4 regions of the Kitasatospora sp. NPDC005748 genome follow, and region 4 is predicted to be linked to each of the others. Evidence: riboswitches for the same ligand, from Rfam matches in the RefSeq annotation. Region 4 holds a riboswitch; each other region holds the start of a gene.
What was found. Region 4 has a riboswitch for cyclic di-AMP ahead of ABZ495_RS29070 (transglycosylase family protein). Riboswitches for the same ligand answer to the same signal wherever they lie in the genome.

Region 1 (4,979 bases), on a different contig from region 4:
CCGGCGGCGGCATGGCCCGGATCCAGCGGAGGGGCGGTGCCGCAGGCGTAGGTGCAGTCCGGCTCGGCGACCGGGTGGTCCTCGGGGGCCAGCACATTGCCCCGGACGGTGGTGAACGCCGTCACCGCGCCGGTGACCAGCAGCCCGGCGCAGATCAGCATCGCGGTCCGGAAGGCGGAGTCCACCGCGGCCGGCACCCGGTAGGCCTCGCCGCTGAGCCCGGCCAGCGCCGGCAGGGCGGCCACCGCGAGCAGCCCGGCCGCGCGGGCGGCGGCGTTGTTGACGCCGCTGGCGATCCCGGCATGCCGGACCTCCACCGCCGCGAGCACCGTCGCGGTCAGCGGCGCGACCAGCAGGACCATCCCGCAGCCCATCACGGTGGCGGCCGGCAGCACGTCCGTCCAGTACGAGGCGTCGGAGCCGATCCGCAGCATCAGCAGGACCCCCGTCGCGCAGAGCAGCGGCCCCACGGTGAGCGGGAGGCGCGGGCCGATCCGCTTGCCGAGCCGGCCGGCCCGGGCGGACAGCGTGAGCATCAGCACGGTGATCGGCAGCAGGGCGAGCCCGGAGACCAGTGGGGAGAAGCCGGAGACGATCTGCAGCTGGACGACCAGGAGGAAGAAGACGCCGCTGAACGCCGCGTAGACGCAGAGGGTGACCAGGTTCACCGCGGTGAACAGGCGGGAGGAGAAGAGGCCGAGCGGCAGCATCGGCTCCGGGACGCGGCGTTCGACCACCACGAAGGCCGTGCCCAGCAGCAGGCCGGCCGCGCCGGACACCCACACCACGGCCGAGAGCCCGTCGCCCGCCGCGGTCAGCGCGTAGGTGACCGAGCCCAGCGCGAGCGCGGCCAGCGCCGCGCCGAGGACGTCGAACCGGCCGGTCGCGCTCTCGTCCCGGCTCTCCGGGACGTGCCGGGAGGCCACCGCGACCACCAGGGCGGCGAGCGGGACGTTCAACAGGAAGATCCACCGCCAGCCGGGGCCGTCCACCAGCCAGCCGCCGAGGAACGGGCCGATCGCGGCGGACACCCCGCCGAGGCCGGACCAGAGGCCGACCGCCGCCGAGCGGTCGTCAGGGTGGAACACCGCCTGGAGCATCGCCAGCGAGCCGGGGGTGAGCAGCGCCCCGCCGACGCCCTGCACCGCGCGGGCGGCGACCAGCACCTCGATGGTGGGGGCCGCGGCGCAGGCCGCCGAGGCGGCGGCGAACCAGAGCACGCCGATCAGGAAGACGCGGCGCCGGCCGTAGCGGTCACCGAGCGCGCCGCCGAGCAGGATCAGGCCGGCCAGGGTGAGCAGATAGGCGTTGAGCGTCCATTGCAGGGCGGCGAGCGGAGCGCCGAGATCGGTGCCGATCCGGGGCAGTGCGACGTTGACGACGGTGCCGTCGAGCATCGCCATGCTGGAGCCGAGCACCGTCGCCAGTAGTACCCAGCGGCCCTGCGCGGTGCCCAGGCGCAGGGTGCCGGCCTCGGAGGTGGCCACCGCCTGATCCTGCGCTCCGGGACGCGACGTGACAAGGGTCACCGGGGGTGTGTCGGCGGATGGCTTTCCGTAGGTGATCGCATGCGTACGGACACCGAAATCGGCGGAGCGTCGTGGATCAGTGGCACGCGGTGAATCGATTGTGCACATACTGTGCAGCCGATCATTCGGAGTGTCACGGCCTTCCCGGTAGTGGTTGTCGATTCAAGAGATCGACATTGCTTCGCCCGGGCGGATGAGTTTTAGTTCAGCGACCGCCCGGCATTGGACCGGGTGGCCACCGGGTGGAACGCCTAGTCCTGCCGCTGCCCGGTGGTACGAACCGAACTCTGTACGGCAGGAGCGGGGGACCCAAAGGTAAGTCGCCGGACCGGAATTCACGGTCCGGCTTGGGGTGAAGCCGCGCTATGCGGCCGGGCAACTCCAGCCCGAACCCGACAGCTCACCTCGCAGGCGTCGGAGAGGACAGTTCGCCATGCCCGCACAGGCTCGTCGTATCACCCTGCCCCGCGCCGCCCGCATCGGCATCGCCACCGCCGTGACCGGCGCCGCTTTCGCCCTCCCGCTGGTGACCACCATCAGCGCCCAGGCCCACACCGCTCCGGCCGCCAAGCCCGCGCAGACCTCCACCTGGACCGGCGCCACCAGCGTCGACGCCGCGCCGGCCGCTGCCGCCAAGCCGGCCGCCGAGGCCGCCAAGCCGGCCGCCGCGCCGGCCGAGGAGAGCTACAAGGTCGTCGGCGGGGACACCCTGTCGAAGATCGCCGACGCCAAGCAGGTCGAGGGTGGCTGGAAGGCCCTCTACGACCACAACCGCTCGGTCGTCGGTGCCAACCCGAACCTCATCTTCCCGGGTCAGCAGCTCGCGCTGGGTGCCAAGGCCGCCGCCGCTCCGGCTGCCGCCGAGGCCGCCAAGCCCGCCGCCCCGGCCGCCAAGCCGCAGGTCTCGCAGGACGCGCAGAAGCCGGCTGCCCAGCACGCCGCCCCGAAGCCGGTCCAGGCCGCCAAGCCCGCCGAGGCCCCGGCTGCCAAGCCGGCCGCCCCCGCCGCCAAGCCGGCCGCCCCCGCCGCGAAGCCGGCCGCTCCGGCCGCTCCCGCCGCGCCGGCCGCCGTGGCCAGCACCTCGGGCTTCGTCGCCCCCCTCGCCAACCCGAAGCTCGGCACCGCCTACGGCGTGGCCGGCTCGATGTGGGCCTCCGGTCACCACACCGGTGCCGACTTCGTCGCCTCCACCGGCACCCCGCTGCGCGCCGTCGGCGCCGGCACCGTGGTGAAGGCCGGCAACGGCGGCGCCTACGGCAACGAGGTCGAGATCAAGCTCGCCGACGGCCACTACGCCGAGTACGCGCACCTGTCCTCGATCGGTGTGAAGATCGGTCAGACCGTCACCGCCGGCCAGCAGATCGGCCTCTCGGGTGCCACCGGCAACGTGACCGGCCCGCACCTGCACTTCGAGATCCGCACCGGCTCGGAGTACGGCTCGGACATCGACCCGATCGCCTACCTGCGGGCGCACGGCGTCTCCCTCTGACCTGAGGTCGGACTTCCGCTGGGTGCGGGGCGTACGACCTCCCGGGATGGTCATGTCGGGTGACCGCTCGACCGGGTGGTCGCCGCACCGTCAGCGGATCATGGGCGCGGGACACGCCCTGGCCGGCCCGGCTCGCGAATTTCCTTCGCGAGCCGGGCCGGCCTTTTTCGTGCCCTTCTGACAGGCAGGTGCCCCCCCACGATCAGGGTTTCCATCCGGCGCTTCCGAGTGGTCGGTTCCGTCGTGCGGAAGGCCTTCCGAAAGCCTTTCCGGAAAGCCTTCCTGGGGGGCCTTCCGGGATGTGCCGACGGCCCGTCCGCGGTCGGACGGGCCGTCAATTCTCGGTCGGCGGTCGCGGTGAAAGGAATGGGCTGCCCCGGCGGGGGTCAGGACCGGTGGGCGGGCAGGTCGCTGTTGGCGGCGGTCAGCAGCTGGTGCACGCGGTGGCCGAACTCGTCCGCGTCGCGGGCCGGCTCGGGGAAGACCAGGCGGACGTCGCGGTGGCCGTAGGGGTGGTCCAGGCGGAGCACCAGGCCGTGCCGGTCGAGGGCCAGCGGGCGGACGTCGGGGTGTCCGACGAGCAACTCGCGGTCCAGCAGCCGGGTGAGCACGGCGAGGGCGTCCGGGTGGTCGTCGGCGAGGTGGGTGAGCATCGCCGCCTCGAAGCGCGCCAGCGGGTCGGGCGCGGCCAGGGCGAGGTCGGCGCCGGTGAGGGCGGTGGTGCCGTACGGGGTGGAGAGGACGGCGTGTGCGACGTCCAGCCGCAGGTGGACGCTGAGGCCGTCGTCGGCGAGGTGGGCGAGGTGCAGCCGGCCGGCCAGGGTGAGACGGCCGCGGACGCGGTCGCGGACGGCGACCGGGGCGATGTCGGTGAGGTCCAGGACGACGGCCAGACCGTCCTGCTCGCGGGTCACGGCGAGGGTGAGCGGCGAGTCGAGCGGTGCGCCCAGGCGCAGCCGGGAGCCGTGTACCGAGACCGGGGTGTCCAGGTCGTGGTACTCGCCGCAGGCCCGGATCACCACGGAGGAGGTGGCGCTGAGCAGGCTGCAGACCCGTTCGGCGGCGGTGGGTTCGGGCGCCTCGACGTCGACGGGACTGGGGCTCATGACGACCTCCGTTAGTTAGGTGAGGCTAACCTAATCACTTCGCCAGGGGAGGGCAAGGTGTGCGCGGGTGGTTCGCGGGTCGCGCTGGAGGGTGCGCGGGTCCAAGGGATTGCAGGTGGAGATAGCGAGCGCTTGCAAGTATCCGGCGCTCGGTCGTATTGTCGACGCTGGTAGTTGCACACGCAATCTTCTGTACGCTTCTGTACGCTCTGGAAAGCGGTCCCCTCATGCCCCTCGCGCTCCTGGCGCTGGCGATCAGCGCCTTCGGCATCGGCACCACCGAGTTCGTGATCATGGGCCTGCTGCCCGAGGTCGCCGGCGACTTCTCGGTGTCCATCCCCACCGCCGGCCTGCTCATCTCCGGCTACGCACTCGGTGTCGTGATCGGCGGCCCGCTGCTCACCGTCCTCGGCACCCGGATCCCCCGCAAGGGGATGCTGCTGATGCTGATGGGCCTGTTCATCGCCGGCAACCTGGTCTCCGCCGTCGCGCCCGCCTTCGGTCTGCTGCTGGTCGGCCGGGTGCTCGCGGCCTTCGCGCACGGCGCCTTCTTCGGCATCGGCTCGGTGGTCGCCGCCGACCTCGTCGCCCCGCACAAGCGGGCCGGCGCCATTGCCCTGATGTTCACCGGGCTCACCGCCGCCAACGTGCTCGGCGTGCCGATGGGCACCCTGCTCGGCCAGCACTTCGGCTGGCGCTCCACCTTCTACGTGGTCGCGGCGCTCGGCGCGATCGGCTTCGCCGGCATCGCGGCCCTGGTGCCCGTCCAGCCGCGCGCCGAGGACACCCGGCTCGGCCCGGAGCTGGCCGTCTTCCGCAAGCCGCAGATCTGGCTCGCGCTGAGCATGACGGTGC
Region 2 (4,979 bases), on a different contig from region 4:
GGTGCTGCTGGGCGTTCAGCCAGACGAAGATGCCGTCCCGCAGGTTGTTGTGGGCCAGGCAGCGCTGGAACGTCCAGACCCCCTCGCTGTTCTCCGGCCACTCGAAGCCGGAGGCGCCGTCGGCCCCCTGGACGCCGACGGCCACGCAGTCCAGCGCCTTGCCACCGGTGCCGGCGCCGAGGTTGAAGCCGGTCAGCCGGTAGGCCCGCGGGTTGGGCTCCAGCCGCGTGCGGGAGGCGACGCAGGACTCGTAGACGATGTCGTCGGAGGGCTGCTGCGGGGTGCGGGTGTCCGGCGGGCCGTCCCACCAGTAGGCGTCCTCCCAGGTGTCGTGGCTGATGCAGCTGCGGAAGGTGATGCCGTGGCTGGCGTGCGGGACGAAGGCGTGGCTCCCCGCGTCGCGGACCACCAGGCCCTCGACGACGGTACCCCGGGTGGTGTCGCCCAGCATGTGGAAGTGCAGCCCGTACCGGCCGAGCACCGGGGCGGTCACCGGGGCGCTGCCGTCCGGGCCCTTCCAGGACTCCGCGGTGTCGGTGCGCGGGCCGACCCAGCGCAGCGCCGCGTGCCGCAGGTCGGCCCGGCGGGAGGTGGTGAGGTGGACGTGGGCGCGGCCCTCGGCGGTGCCCTCGATCCGCACGCTGCGGGTCAGGTTGAGCACCTCGGCGCCGACCGTGACGCCCCCTCCGGCGCCGACCCGGGGGTGCGCGTACGTCAGCGGCGCCTCCAGGGTGACGGTGGATCCGCTGACGGACCGGACGACGGCGAGGTCGTAGCGGGTGGAGAAGCCGTCCTCGCCGGGCGGGCCGGTCGGGGTGACGGCCAGTTCGTCGCCGGGCAGCCAACCGGTGGGCGGCGCGGCCAGGCTGACGGTGGTGTCGCCCGCCTCGAGCGCCCGGTCAGCGCGTACCCAGGCGGTCTTGGCCGCGCCGTCCAGCCGCAGGTACCCGGCGCCGGTGACCCAGAGGCCGACGTCGGTGTCGACCACCTTCATGCCGTCCCCCCGGAAGCGCCGCTCGTCGACGGCGGGGAAGCGCACGGTGTGCACGGCGGCGCCCTCGGGGGCGAGCGCGAGGGTGCCGCGGATCTCGACGTTGCCCGCGGCGGCGAGGGTGAGGCTGCGGTCGGCGGCGAAGGTGAGCGCACCGCCCGGCTCGACCAGCAGCGAGCCGATCGCGGCGTCGGTGTCGAGCAGCACCCGGTCGGTGATCCGGACGGCGCTCTGCGGTCCGGGTACCCGGCCGCCCCAGCCGGCCGGGTCCGACCAGGGGCGGCCGCCCTGGTCGGGGGTGGGTGCGGGGGCGGCTCCGGCGGTGGGCTGCCCGGGCGCGCCCGTCCCCTCGGCGGGGGCGCCGTGCCGGTGCTCCGCGGCCGGGTCGGCCGCTCCCGGCCCCGTGGCGGGGTCCTCCGCGGCGGCGACGGGCGCGGAGCGGCCGTCCAGGGAGCGCCGCAGTGCCTCCTCGCCGCCGACCGCCGCGAAGACCGTGCCGACGGCGAGCCAGCGCAGCATCGTCCGCCGGGGCAGGGGAGTTCGGGGCTCGGCGGGCGGGATGTCCGCTCTGCGGTGTTTTGCCCGGCGGTGCGTTCCACGCGGCCGCTCGGCCGGCGCGCCGGCCTCCGGACCCTCGTCCATCGCCATCGCTGCGAAGCCCTCCCCCCAGACGGCCGCGTCGGTCCTGATGCCCTGAAGCATAGGCAGTTGCCGTGACTCCGACGGGCGTTGCTCGAAATCGGTCATTTCTGATCATGGTGGACAGCCATTCAGCACGCTCCTCATAAACTGTGATGACCGTCACACATGTTTGCGGTATGAACTTAAGTCTGCTTAACGTGCTCCCCGTTCGTGGCCACACGGACCCAGCCCACCCGCAACGCCGAGTCCTGCCGTCGGGTGCGCTGGCAGCGCAGAACGCACCACGGCAGGAGCGGGGGAACCACAGGTAAGTCGCCCGGGACCGGTTCGTACCGGTTCGGGGCTAGGGGTGAAGCCGCGTCCACAGCGCGGCCGGGCAACTCCAGCCCGAATCCGACAGCTCACCTCGCAGGCGTGGGAGAGGACCGCGTCACCATGCTGCCCACCAACGGCACCCGCCTGTCCGGCCGCACCCGCCGAGCGATCGCCACCCTCGGCGTCGTCGGCATCGGCCTCACCGTCCCCTGCCTCACCGCCGGCTCCGCCTCGGCCGCCTCCGTCGCCACCTGGGACAAGGTCGCCCAGTGCGAGAGCACCGGCAACTGGAGCATCAACACCGGCAACGGTTTCTACGGCGGCCTCCAGTTCACCAACTCCACCTGGGCGGCGTTCGGCGGCACCAGCTACGCCGCGCGTGCCGACCTCGCAACCAAGGACCAGCAGATCGCGGTCGCCGAGAAGGTGCTCGCCGTCCAGGGCCCCGGCGCCTGGCCCGTCTGCTCCGTCCAGGCCGGTCTGACCAAGGGCGGCACCCCGGCCGCCGTCGACACCGCGACCGCCGCCAAGCCGGCCGCCCCGAAGGCCACCCCGGCCCCGGCGCAGACCCCCGCCCCCGCCGCCAAGCCGGCCGCGCCCAAGGCCGCCCCGAAGGCCGCCGAGACCCCGGCCGCCGACTCCGCCCAGCAGTCGCAGGGCCGGAACTGGCAGCAGTACCGTCAGGACGCGCAGGCCTCCTCCGACTACACCGTGGTCGCGGGCGACTGGCTCTCCTCGATCGCCGACAAGAACAACGTCCAGGGCGGCTGGGAGCGGCTCTACGAGCTCAACCGCGGCACCCTCGGCGACGGCCCGCACGTCATCTACCCGGGCCAGCACCTGAGCCTGGGCGACCGCGCGAAGACCCGGGCCTCGGACGAGTCCGGCCAGGGCTTCGACTGGTTCAACCGCTCCTCGGGCGCCACCGGCAAGGCCGACGGCTCCACCGCGACCGCCACCAAGCCGGCCGCGCAGACCCAGGCTCCGGCCGCCAAGCCCGCCGCCCAGGCGTCGGCCGAGGCGCCGGCCCAGGCCGCCACCGGCAGCATGGCCGCCGCGGTCTCCTTCGCCCAGTCGAAGGTCGGCCAGGCCTACGTCTACGGCGGCACCGGCAACGGCGGTTGGGACTGCTCCGGCCTGACCCAGGCCGCACTGCGCGCCGCGGGCGTCTCCGTCCCGCGGGTCGCCGCCGACCAGGCCGCCGCCAGCACCCACGTCTCGCTGGACGCCCTCAAGGCCGGCGACCTGCTGTTCTGGTCCAACAACGGCCAGGACTCGGGCGTCTACCACGTCGCGCTCTACATCGGCGACGGCAAGTACGTCGAGGCCGCCAACCCGAGCGTGGGCGTGCGGACCCAGACCATCGCCAACTGGGCCCCGGACTTCGCCGGCCGGGTCTGATCCCGCCCGCGGTCCGCACGCGGTCCGCGCCACCCGCCGCAGCCCCCGGGGAGAGTCTGGTCGCTCCTCCCCGGGGGCTCCGGCACGCCCGCGCGCGGGACGGCCCGGGCCCGGGCCCGGGCATGGCCGAACCCGGGCCCGGCGGGCATGCTGCTGCTCTGCACCCGAGGAGGAGTCACATGGCCCAGGTCACCGTCACGCTCGACGCCAATCTCGCGATCGACGCGATGATGCTCTCCGGCACCAGGAACCCGCAGGACGCCGTGGAGCTGATCCTGCGCGACTACCTCGCCCGGGGGCGGCGCACCGAGAGCCGGACCGGCGAGGCCGCCGACGGGCAGCGGACCGGACAGCAGCGCCCGACCGCGCAGGAGGGCTGAGGGCGGACAGGACGGGGCCCCGGAGGACTGGATCGTCCTCCGGGGCCCCGGTCGTCGTCTCAGCGGGCGCGGGCGCCCGTGGAACCGCGCATCACCAGCTCCGGCTGGAACATGAACTCACCGCGCTGGGCGGCGTTCGCGCCGACCTCCTCCAGCAGGGCGTCGACGGCGGCGGTGGCCATCGCCTCGACCGGCTGGCGGATGGTGGTCAGCGGCGGCTCGGTGAAAGCTATCAGCGGCGAGTCGTCGAACCCGACCACCGAGACGTCCTGCGGCACGGACAGCCCCCGCTGGCGCACCGCGCGGATCGCCCCGAGCGCCATCATGTCGCTGCCGCAGACGATCGCCGTACAGCCCTTGTCGAGCAGTGCGCCGGCCGCCGCGTGCCCGCCCTCCACGCTGAACAGCGTGTGGTGGACGAGCTCCCGGGCCTGTTCCTCGGTCCGGCCGAGGACCTCCCGCAGGGCAGCCGTGAAGCCCTCGATCTTCCGCAGCACGGGGACGTACCGCTTCTGCCCGACCGCGAGGCCGATCCGCTCGTGGCCGAGCTCGGCCAGGTGCTGGACGGCCATCCACATCGCGGCCCGGTCATCCGGCGAGATGAACGGCGCGTCGATCTTCTCGCTGAAGCCGTTGATCAGGACGAACGGCACCTGCCGGCCGGTCAGCCGGGCGTACCGGTCGTGGTCGGCGGTGGTGTCCGCGTGCAGGCCGGAGACAAACACGATGCCCGCCACGCCCCGGTCGACCAGCATCTCCACCAGTTCGTCCTCGGTGGAGCCGCCGGGCGTCTGGGTGCAGAGCACCGGGGTGTACCCGTGCCGGCTCAGCACCTGCTCGATCACCTGGGCCAGCGCGGGGAAGATCGGGTTGCTCAGTTCCGGGGTGATCAGCCCGATCAGTCCCGCACTGCGCTGGCGCAGCCTGGTCGGCCGCTCGTAGCCGAGCACGTCCAGCGCCGCCAGCACGGTCTGCCGGGTGGCGGCGGAAACGTTCGCCTTGCCGTTGAGTACGCGGGAGACGGTGGCTTCGCTGACCCCCGCCTGCGCCGCGATGTCTGATAGTCGCGCCGTAGTCACGGTCCCAGAGCCTATTGCAACCACGTCAGACCGCCCACCAGTCGGTGCTGTCCGGTCCGAGGACCGCTTCGCCGCCGGCGTCGGCGGCCTCCGACGCCGCGGAGGACAGCAGCAGCCGGCCCGGCGCGGGTATCCGCACCGGCTCGGCGGTGGTGTTCACCGTGCAGACGA
Region 3 (4,979 bases), on a different contig from region 4:
CGGCACAACACGCCATCCCGGCACAACGCGCCACCCCGGCATATCGCGCCACCGCGTGCGTCGGTCCGCGTACGCTGAGTGCTGTGATCGGACGCCCCACCCTGAACCAACGCCGCCGTGACACCACCCGGCTGGAGATCGCCCGTACCGCCGCCGCGCTGTTCGCCGAGCGCGGGGCCGAGGCGACCACCGCCGAGGAGATCGCGCTCGCCTCCGGCATCTCGGTGCGCACCTTCTACCGCTACTTCTCCGTGAAGGAGGACGCCGTCGCCCCGCTGCTGGCGGCCGGCGGCCGGCGGTGGGTGCTGCTCTTCGCGGAGAGCTCGGCCGATCTGCCGGTCCGCGAGGCGCTGGAGCGTTCGGCGGTCGAGTCGCTGACGCCCACCGACACCCCGGGCGTGGAGGCCATGCACTGGACCCGCGACCTGCTTCGCGATCCCCGGCTCGACTCGGTCTGGCAGCGCGTGCACGCCGACTCGGAGGAGCGGCTGCGCGCGGTGCTCACCGCCCGCTGCCCCCGGGGTACCGACGAGCTGGAGATCCGGCTCGCGGCCGCCGCCGCGACCACCGCCATCCGGGTGGCCCTGGAGGAGTGGGCCTTCTCCGACGCCCCCGCCGCCGGGCCGGGCTCGCCCCAGGAGCTGGGCGCCCGGTGCATGCGCGAACTGACGGCCGGCCTGCGCCTCTGGAGCAGCGTCAGCTGACGCGAGGTCAGCCCGGGCCGCCCGTCGCATCGCCCGCCACACCGCCCGCCACCCCGCTCGTCACACTGCCCGTCACTCCGCTCGTGCCAGCCCGCTCTTCCGCGGTCCCGGCAGCGCCCCGGCCGCCATACCCGCTGGTCGGCGGGTCCACGGGGGCCCGGCGGGCCGCTAGGGTTGTTGATCGCGCCTCGGTGGTGGCTTCCGTGGTGGACGGGGGAACCGGGGCGGCCGTTCCGGTTGTCCTGACAGTTGTCCTGACAACGGGGACGGGGGAGTTCGAGGCGTGGGAGCAAGTAGGACATGGGTCTGACGAGCCACAAGGTGCTGGCGCTGACCGTATTGATCGCCGTCGTGATGATGGCCGGCACGGTCTGGCTGTGGCCGAGACTGTCGAAGACGACCTGGCAGGCGGTGCTCGGCCGGATCGGCGCGCTGCTCGCCACCCAGCTCACCGTGCTCGCCGCGCTGGGCCTGGTGGCCAACAACTACTTCGCCTTCTACAGCAGCTGGGACGATCTGCTCGGCACCGGCGACAACGGCCCGGTCGTCATCCAGAACAAGGCGGACGCCTCCGGGCGCCTCCAGGTGGAGACCATCGGGCACGCGTCGGTCCAGGGCGGCGGGGCGCTCGGTCGCGACCCCAAGCAGTCCGGCGAGATCCGCGAGGTCCGGATCGACGGCGCCGGCACCCGGCTCTCCACCGACGGGTACGTCTACCTGCCGCCGCAGTACTTCCAGCCGGAGTACGCGCAGAGGCAGTTCCCGGCGGTGATCGTGAGCACCGGGTTCCCCGGGATCGCCAAGAACCTGGTGACCCGGCTGAACTACCCGGGCGCGGCGCTCAAGCTGCTCCAGGAGGGTCGGATGCAGCCGACCGTGATGGTGCTGATGCGCCCGTCGCCCGCCCTCCCGCAGGACACCGAGTGCGAGGACATCCCGGGCGGCGCGCAGTCGGAGACGTACTTCACCAAGGACGTCCCGGCCGCGATCCAGGCGACCTACCGGGTCTCCTCGGATCCGCAGGCCTGGGGCTTCATGGGCAACTCGACCGGCGGCTACTGCGCCCTCAAGCTCGCCATGCGGCACCCGGAGGTCTTCCCGACCGCCGTCTCGCTCTCCGGCTACTACCAGGCCGCCGACGACCCGACCACCGGGGACCTCTTCCGGGGCAGCCAGCAGCGTCGCAACGAGGCGGACCTGATGTGGCGGCTGAAGAACCTGCCGCAGCCCGAGGTGTCCGTCCTGCTGGCCGGGACCAGGGAGGGCGACGGCGACTACCGCCGGGACACCGAGGCCTTCGTGGCCGCCGCGCACGCGCCCATGAAGGTCTCCTACAGCATGATGAAGACCGGCGGCCACAACTTCGAGACCTGGAGCAGGCTACTGCCGTCCTCGCTGGAGTGGCTCTCCCAGCACCTCAAGGTGCCGAGCCACACGGTCTGACCACCGCCGGGCCCGCCCGCCCGGCCAGAACGCCCGGATACCAGCGCGCCCGGTCACCAGGACGCCAGGACACCGGCGCCCCGGACCGGTCTCAGGCCACCGGCTCCAGCGTCCCGGTGTGCAGCTCGCCGACCCGGCCGCCCTCGCCCTCGTACGTCCAGAACGCGCGCACCGTCAGCCTGCCGAGGTCCATCACGTGGCTGACGGTGATGCCGCTCTGCTCGGTCCAGCTGACGAAGTACAGCTCCGGCCCGATCTCGGCGACGTGCAGCGCGACGTCCTCCCACTGGCCCGCCGACTCGCCGAGGCCCTCCCAGCGCAGCCGCTTGCCGTCGGGCGAGTAGGCGTTGCGGAAGGCCGCGCCGTTGTCGACCTGGAAGAGGTAGGTACGGCCGGCGAAGGCGGGCAGGGGCGCGGTCATGGCGGAGCGGGTCCTCGTCTCTCGTCTGTGCGGTAGGGCTGGACTCCCAACCTATCCGACCGGCCGACCTTCGCGGCGGACATGCGGGCACCCGGCCCCGGAGCGGACACCGCCCCGGCGCCGCGCCCGCCCGGCCGGACCTCCGCCACCCGCTCGCCGACCCGCCGCCGGCCCCGTCGGCCGCCCCGCGCCCGCCCCGTCTCCAACTGATCAACTTCCCCGGTGACTTGATCCACTCCGGACGGCTCGCACTGTGAGCTGCGCGACAACACCCCCCGTCGGCTTGTCGACATTCGAGCGGCCTGCCTAGCCTGCACGAGTCCGCCTTCGCGGACCCCGCCGTCGGGACGCCGAGTCCTGTCCACCCGCCGGTCGGCAGTCGAGCACCGCAGCGGACGGGAGCGGGGGACCCAGGTCAGTGCCCGGCCCACGCGCTCGCGCGTGCGGACCGAGGCTAGGGGTGAAGCCGCTCCCACAGGCGGCCGGGCAACCTCAGCCCGAACCCGACAGCTCACCTCGCAGGCGTCTACAGAGGACTCCGCCATGCAGAAGCCTGCCCGGCGCGCGACCCCGCGCCACGCCCGCCCCTCCCACCGAGGCCGCAAGGCCGCCTTCGCCGCCACCGGAGCGCTCGCCATCAGCGGCGCCGGCCTGCTCGGCGTCCCGGCGCTCACCGGCGCCCAGGCGGCCACCGCGCCGACCGTCACCCAGGACAGGCTCGCCCCGGCCACCATGGTCGCGGGCAAGGCCACCACGGCCGCGCTGACCGTCCACTCCTCGTCCTGCTTCACGGCCAAGACCGTCGGCGTCGGCGTCCGCGACGCGGCCGGGCGCAACCTCGACTTCCCCGGCAACGTCTCCAACGCGCAGATCTGCCCCAGCGGCCTGTCGATCACCACCGGTGCCCGCACCCTGCCCGCCGGGACGTACACCCAGTTCGGCTTCTGGCAGGACCTCGGCGGTGCCTGGCACAACCTGCCCTCGCGCCAGCTCGCGGTCTCCGACGCGACCGTCGCCCCCGCCCCGAACCCGACCGCCACCCCCAAGCCCACCCCGACGCCGTCGCCCACCGCGACCGCCACGCCGTCGCCCACCGCCCCGGCCCCCACCGCGCCGGCGACCGGCGCCCCGGTCGCCGGGAAGTCGCTGACCTGGTCGGACGAGTTCAACGGCCCGATCGCCTACGGCTCGCGCTGGACGGGTGACAAGAGCAGCGCCTACCACTACGGCAACCACAACCCGGACGACAACAAGCTGGACTGGCTGAACAAGAACAACGTCTCGGTGGCCGACGGCGTCGCCACGTTCACCGCCAAGCCGGGCGCCAACACGCTGGAGAACGGCAAGAAGTCCTGGGACACCGGGCTGCTCACCACCGAGTACTCCAGCGAGGGCTTCCAGGTGAAGACCGGCGACTACGCCGAGACCCGGGTCAAGCTCCCGGCCGGCACGGGGGCCTGGCCGGCCCTGTGGACCTGGAAGAACGGCAACGGGGAGATCGACTCCTTCGAGTACCACCCCGACAACCCGAACCTGCTGGAGCTGACCAACCACGTCAACCCGGGCCACCTGTACTACACCGACGCCAAGGCGATCGCGAAGGACGGCTGGGTCACCATCGGCACCCACTACGGCGCCACCTCGGTCGACTGGTACGTCAACGGTACGAAGGTGTTCTCGGACGGCAAGGGCGTCGGCGCCAACTGGTCCGCGTACCTGATCCTCAACCTGTCCCTGAGCGCCGGGCAGTACCACGCCGCGCCGACGGGCACGACTCCGATCACCTTCGCCGCGGACTACGTCCGGGTCTACCGTTAGGAAGCCACGCGCGGGGGCCGCCTGGACGGGATCCGGGCGACCCCCACGCGGCTCCGGTGGCCCCGCTCAGCCGCGGGTGCTCTCCACGACGTGGACCGTGAACGGCTGGCGGTTGTTCGCCTCGTTCCGGTCGTCGTCGCTGCGCACCGCCACGTAGCCGCCGTCCAGATCGCCGAGGGGGACGGTGGAGGCCACCCGGAGCGGGATCAGTGCGGTCGCGGTCCGGTATCGCTTCAGCCCGGCCGGGAAGGTGCAGCGCACCCGGTGGCCGTTCTGGAACTCGTAGCAGTTGTCCGGGAAGAACGGGGCCTCGGCCGTCACGCCCTCCGGCAGGGTGATCACCACGGTGAACGCGGAGGCGGTCCGGTCCGGCCCGTCGTTGGCGATGAAGGCGTGCAGCGTCGTGGTACCGCCGGGCGCGACGGGGTCCGGGTCCAGCCGGATCACCTCCAGGTCGGAGTCGGACGGCTTCGCCGCCGCGACCGCCGGTTCGGCGCTCGGTGCGGGGTCGTCGGTCGGACACGCCAGGGCGGTCCCGCCGACCATCGCCACCAGGGCGCATCCCACCGTCAGTGACCTGCCCAGAATTCCCC
Region 4 (4,979 bases):
GCGACCCCGGGCTCACCGACGCGCTGGCGCGCCTCGCGGTCGAGCACGCGGGCGAGGTGCCCGAGATCGAGGTGCTGCCCGGTTCGTACGACCTGCCGGGCGCGCGGCTGCTGGACCTGGTCTCGGTGATGGACCGCCTTCGCTCGCCCGGCGGCTGCCCCTGGGACGCCGAGCAGACCCACGCCAGCCTGGTGAAGTACCTGGTGGAGGAGTCCTTCGAGCTGGTCGAGGCGATCGAGGAGGGGGACCGCGACACGCTCCGCGAGGAGCTGGGCGACGTCCTGCTCCAGGTCTTCTTCCACTCCCGGATCGCCGAGGAGCACCCCACCGACGCGTTCTCCATCGACGACGTGGCGGGTGACATCGTCGAGAAGCTGATGTACCGCCACCCGCACGTGTTCGGGGATGTCGAGGCCGAGGGCGCCGCCGAGGTGGAGGCGAACTGGGAGGCGCTGAAGGCCGCCGAGAAGTCGGAGCGCGAGTCGGTGCTGGACGGCGTGCCGGCCGGTCTTCCCGCGCTGGCGTACGCGGCGAAGCTGGTGTCCCGGGTGCGCCGGGCGGGCTTCACCGGTGTGCCGGACGCGGCCTACGAGCTGCCCGCGGAGCTCACGGCGGAGTCGGCGGGCCGGCTGCTGCTCGCGGTGGCGCAGCGGGCGTTCGACGCGGGGGTGGACGTGGACGCCGCGCTCCGGGCGGCCGCGCGCGGCTACCGGGACGCCGTGCGCGCCGCCGAGGGGCTCAAGCCCGAGTAGCCCCGAGCGGCCTCCGGAGCACGCCCGAGACCCGCGCCCGGGCACGCCCGGGCCGAGACCCGCGCCCGGGCACGCCGCCCGCACTGCGACCGCCGCCCGGGCACGCCGCCCGCGCCGCGACCCGCCGCGCCCCCCGTCAGACCGCCGCCACGTCCTCCACCGCCCGGCGCTGCACCGGGACCACCTCGTCGACGACCTCGGCGATCGCCTCGCCGACCAGGGCGAGCAGTTCGGCCAGCCGCTCCAGGTCGAGGTGGTCCGGCAGCTCGGCGAGGGAGAGGACGCGCTCGCCGCCCGGCCCGGCGACGCAGAACAGGTCGATCGGGCCGAGGTGCTTCTCGGTGGTGTCGACCAGGGCGGCGATGTCGCTCGGGCGGCGGATGTCGCCGCAGACGCCGACGACCGGGCAGCCCGGCCGGTCGAGTTCGGTGGCGAGGTCCTCGGCGATGCCGACCTGCTGGTCGGCGATGAGGACGCCGGAGGCGCCCGCGGCGGTGAACCGGCGGGCGAGGCCGGCTCCCGACCCGCCGGCGAGTACGGCGATGACCACGACTGCCCCGGTGACCCGCATGGTGCGCTCCTCCCTGTGGGCGGCTCCGCACCGGCGCCCACGCATTTTGCTTGCGGAGGATCGTAGGCAGGTCCTGACCCTCCGCAACAGGGATTACCCCTCAGGTGACCAGGCTCACGCCTGCCACGCCGGGGTTCCCCACCGGATACGGTCGACACATGCCAGTTCAGCCCGATTCAGCCCGCCCGCCGCTCTTCACCTGGGAGTTCGCCGCCGACCCGTACCCGGCGTACGCGTGGCTGCGGGAGCACGAACCGGTGCACCGCACCACCCTGCCGAGCGGGGTCGAGGCCTGGCTGGTGACCAGGTACGCGGACGCCCGGCAGGCGCTCGCCGACAGCCGGCTCTCGAAGGACCCGGCCCACCACAGCGGGCACGCCCACCGCAGCGGCCGGGTCGGCATCCCCGGCGAGCGCCAGGCCAATCTGATGACCCACCTGCTGAACATCGACCCGCCGGACCACACCCGGCTGCGCCGGCTGGTCTCGAAGGCGTTCACGCCGCGCCGGGTGGCGGAGTTCGAGCCCCGGGTGCAGCAGCTCACCGACCGGCTGATCGACGGCTTCGCGGAGCGCGGCTCGGCGGACCTGATCCACGAGTTCGCCTTCCCGCTGCCGATCTACGCGATCTGCGACCTGCTCGGCGTGCCGGCCGAGGACCAGGACGACTTCCGGGACTGGGCGGGCATGATGATCCGCCATGGCAGCGGGCAGCGCGGCGGGGTGGGACGCGCCGTCAAGCGGATGCGCGCCTACCTGGCGGAGCTGATCCACCGCAAGCGGGCCGATCCCGGCGACGACCTCATCTCGGGGCTGATCCGGGCAAGCGACCACGGTGAGCACCTGACCGAGAACGAGGCCGCGGCGATGGCCTTCATCCTCCTCTTCGCCGGGTTCGAGACGACCGTGAACCTGATCGGCAATGGCACCTACGCCCTGCTGCGCAACCCCGGGCAGCGGGCGCTGCTCCAGGACTCGATCGCCCGCGGCGAGACCGCGCTGCTGGAGACCGGTATCGAGGAACTCCTGCGCTACGACGGGCCGGTGGAGCTCGCCACCTGGCGGTTCGCGACCAGCCCGCTGACCATCGGCGGCGTGGACATCCCGGTCGGCGATCCGGTGCTGGTGGTGCTCGCGGCGGCGGACCGGGACCCGGCACGGTTCGCCGACGAGAACACCCTCGACCTGGCCCGGACGGACAACCCGCACCTCGGCTTCGGGCACGGCATCCACTACTGCATCGGTGCTCCGCTGGCCCGGTTGGAGGGGCGCGCGGCGCTCACCACCCTGCTCACCCGGTTGCCCGATCTGCGACTCGCCGCTAGCCCGGAGGAGCTCCGCTGGCGTGGTGGCCTGATCATGCGTGGGCTGCGCGATCTCCCGGTGGAATTCACCCCAGAGAAGCCCTCCGCGGCACCGGTGGACGGGCTCTGAGCAAATCCGTCCGGCGCCCCCCGGCGGTGCCTCGATCTCGTCGCGCCGAGACCCCGACACGCTGACGGGATGTCGCCGACACGCTCTGGCAGCGGGTATGAATCTGCATCAAACCGGACATAGCCCTGTCGTTGGTAGGCGATCGGCCACGCGCCGTAATTTATGTGTGATACCTGCGATATGAGCTTGTTATTGATGTGAGGATCTGTCTACCCTCCCTGGAGTTCGCAGCTGCGGACCTCGTGCGCGGAACGCCGAATCCTGCCCGCCGCGTTACGGGAAACCGACCAGAACCCTTGGGCAGGGGCGGGGGAACCAGGTTTGTTGCCGTCCCCCACGGCTTGGGGTGAAGCCGCCCGCGCGGGCAGAAGGCGTCCGCGTCGTGCGGCCGGGCCACCTCCCGGTCCGAACCCGACAGCTCACCTCGCAGGCGTGCGGAGAGGACTTCCCCATGCTCTTCGTCGGAACCGGCCGTCACCGTCGTCGCACCCAGACCGAGAAGGCCATCGCCGTTGCCGGCGTGGCCGGTGTCGGACTCGCCCTGCCGCTCCTCACCGCCACCGGCGCTTCGGCCGCCCCGGCCTCGACCTGGGACGCGGTCGCCCAGTGCGAGAGCGGCGGCAACTGGGGCATCAACACCGGCAACGGCTTCTACGGCGGCCTCCAGTTCACCTCCAGCACCTGGAAGGCGTTCGGCGGCACCTCGTACGCGCCGCAGGCCCACCAGGCCAGCCGGGCGCAGCAGATCTCGGTCGCCGAGAAGGTCCTCGCCTCGCAGGGGCCGGGCGCCTGGCCGGTCTGCTCCCAGAAGGCGGGCCTGGCCAAGGGTGGGGCCGCGGCCTCGGTCGACACCTCCTCGGACGCCGAGCCGACGGCCGCCGCCAAGCCGGCCCAGTCGAAGCCGGCGCAGAAGCCCGCCCAGAAGCCGGCCCAGCAGCAGGCCCCGAAGCCCGCCGCCCAGCAGCCCGCCCAGCAGGACGACCGGGCTCCGGGCTTCGCCGGCCAGCCCGGCTGGGACGCCGACGCGAAGGTCTTCTGGTACCAGAGTGACGGCGCCTGGTACTGGACCAGCCACCAGAGCGTCTACCAGCAGTACGCCGGTCAGCAGGCCGCCCAGCAGACGAGCGGGTACGCGGGCCAGGACAGCCGCCCCGCCGCCGCCCACGGCGCCCCGGCCGCGGCCGCTCCCGCCGCCCAGCAGCGCACCGGGCACGGCTACACCGTCCAGTCCGGTGACACCCTGTCGACGATCGCCGCCGCCCAGGGCGTCGAGGGCGGCTGGCAGACGCTGTACGACGGCAACCGCGGCACCGTCGGCACCGACCCCAACCTGATCCTCCCGGGCCAGCAGCTCGACCTCGGCTGACCGCCCGTGTGGTGACTCCCCGTGCGGTGACGCCACGAAGGGGGCCGGTTCGGCCCCCTTCGTCCGCATCCGGCCGCATTTCGTGGGACAACCAGGTGAACTACCGGTGGGTAGCCCGGCCACACGCTGAGACGGGACCGAGGTCGACGTGGTCCCGGGAGCCCGTGCGGTTAGGCTCTGGTCGTAACGACTCCGCAACCATCCGGCCGACAGCACCCATCGTCAGCCGAACCTGCTTCCGCTAGGAGATGCCTCGTGCCGTCCATCGATGTCGTCGTAGCCCGTGAGATTCTCGACTCGCGTGGCAACCCCACGGTCGAGGTCGAGGTCGGCCTCGACGACGGCAGCACCGGCCGTGCCGCTGTCCCGTCGGGTGCCTCCACCGGTGCCTTCGAGGCGCTGGAGCTTCGCGACGGTGACAAGAACCGCTACTTCGGCAAGGGCGTGGAGAAGGCCGTCCTGGCCGTCATCGAGCAGATCGGCCCCGAGCTGGTCGGCTACGACGCCACCGAGCAGCGCCTGATCGACCAGGCCATGCTCGACCTGGACGCCACGCCGGACAAGTCCTCGCTCGGCGCCAACGCGATCCTGGGCGTCTCGCTCGCCGTGGCGCACGCCGCCTCCGAGGCCAGCGACCTGCCGCTGTTCCGCTACCTGGGCGGCCCGAACGCCCACGTCCTGCCCGTCCCGATGATGAACATCCTCAACGGTGGCTCGCACGCGGACTCCAACGTCGACATCCAGGAGTTCATGATCGCTCCGATCGGCGCGGAGTCCTTCTCCGAGGCCGTCCGCTGGGGCGTCGAGGTCTACCACACCCTCAAGGGCGTGCTGAAGGAGCGCGGCCTGTCCACCGG

Region 1: it holds a riboswitch for cyclic di-AMP, as region 4 does, so the genes downstream of both, ABZ495_RS14340 (LysM peptidoglycan-binding domain-containing M23 family metallopeptidase) here and ABZ495_RS29070 (transglycosylase family protein) in region 4, are expected to answer to the same signal.
Region 2: it holds a riboswitch for cyclic di-AMP, as region 4 does, so the genes downstream of both, ABZ495_RS16170 (transglycosylase family protein) here and ABZ495_RS29070 (transglycosylase family protein) in region 4, are expected to answer to the same signal.
Region 3: it holds a riboswitch for cyclic di-AMP, as region 4 does, so the genes downstream of both, ABZ495_RS12410 (glycoside hydrolase family 16 protein) here and ABZ495_RS29070 (transglycosylase family protein) in region 4, are expected to answer to the same signal.

The regions. Positions count from the first base shown of each region.
Region 1 covers NZ_JBEXYD010000015.1:35,996-40,974, forward strand. Annotated here, with positions in the region: gene ABZ495_RS14335 (MFS transporter) at 1-1,487, opposite strand, end outside; cyclic di-AMP (ydaO/yuaA leader) riboswitch at 1,798-1,958, shown strand; gene ABZ495_RS14340 (LysM peptidoglycan-binding domain-containing M23 family metallopeptidase) at 1,963-3,018, shown strand; gene ABZ495_RS14345 (DUF2470 domain-containing protein) at 3,405-4,124, opposite strand; gene ABZ495_RS14350 (MFS transporter) at 4,352-4,979, shown strand, end outside.
Region 2 covers NZ_JBEXYD010000018.1:15,927-20,905, forward strand. Annotated here, with positions in the region: gene ABZ495_RS16165 (hypothetical protein) at 1-1,510, opposite strand, end outside; cyclic di-AMP (ydaO/yuaA leader) riboswitch at 1,903-2,061, shown strand; gene ABZ495_RS16170 (transglycosylase family protein) at 2,048-3,349, shown strand; gene ABZ495_RS16175 (hypothetical protein) at 3,529-3,729, shown strand; gene ABZ495_RS16180 (LacI family DNA-binding transcriptional regulator) at 3,789-4,808, opposite strand; gene ABZ495_RS16185 (glycoside hydrolase family 13 protein) at 4,834-4,979, opposite strand, start outside.
Region 3 covers NZ_JBEXYD010000012.1:53,103-58,081, reverse strand. Annotated here, with positions in the region: gene ABZ495_RS12425 (TetR family transcriptional regulator) at 84-704, shown strand; gene ABZ495_RS12420 (alpha/beta hydrolase-fold protein) at 1,005-2,147, shown strand; gene ABZ495_RS12415 (hypothetical protein) at 2,239-2,568, opposite strand; cyclic di-AMP (ydaO/yuaA leader) riboswitch at 2,984-3,107, shown strand; gene ABZ495_RS12410 (glycoside hydrolase family 16 protein) at 3,112-4,386, shown strand; gene ABZ495_RS12405 (hypothetical protein) at 4,453-4,953, opposite strand.
Region 4 covers NZ_JBEXYD010000054.1:42,376-47,354, forward strand. Annotated here, with positions in the region: gene ABZ495_RS29055 (MazG family protein) at 1-752, shown strand, start outside; gene ABZ495_RS29060 (SDR family NAD(P)-dependent oxidoreductase) at 889-1,323, opposite strand; gene ABZ495_RS29065 (cytochrome P450) at 1,482-2,756, shown strand; cyclic di-AMP (ydaO/yuaA leader) riboswitch at 3,031-3,203, shown strand; gene ABZ495_RS29070 (transglycosylase family protein) at 3,208-4,122, shown strand; gene eno (phosphopyruvate hydratase) at 4,378-4,979, shown strand, end outside.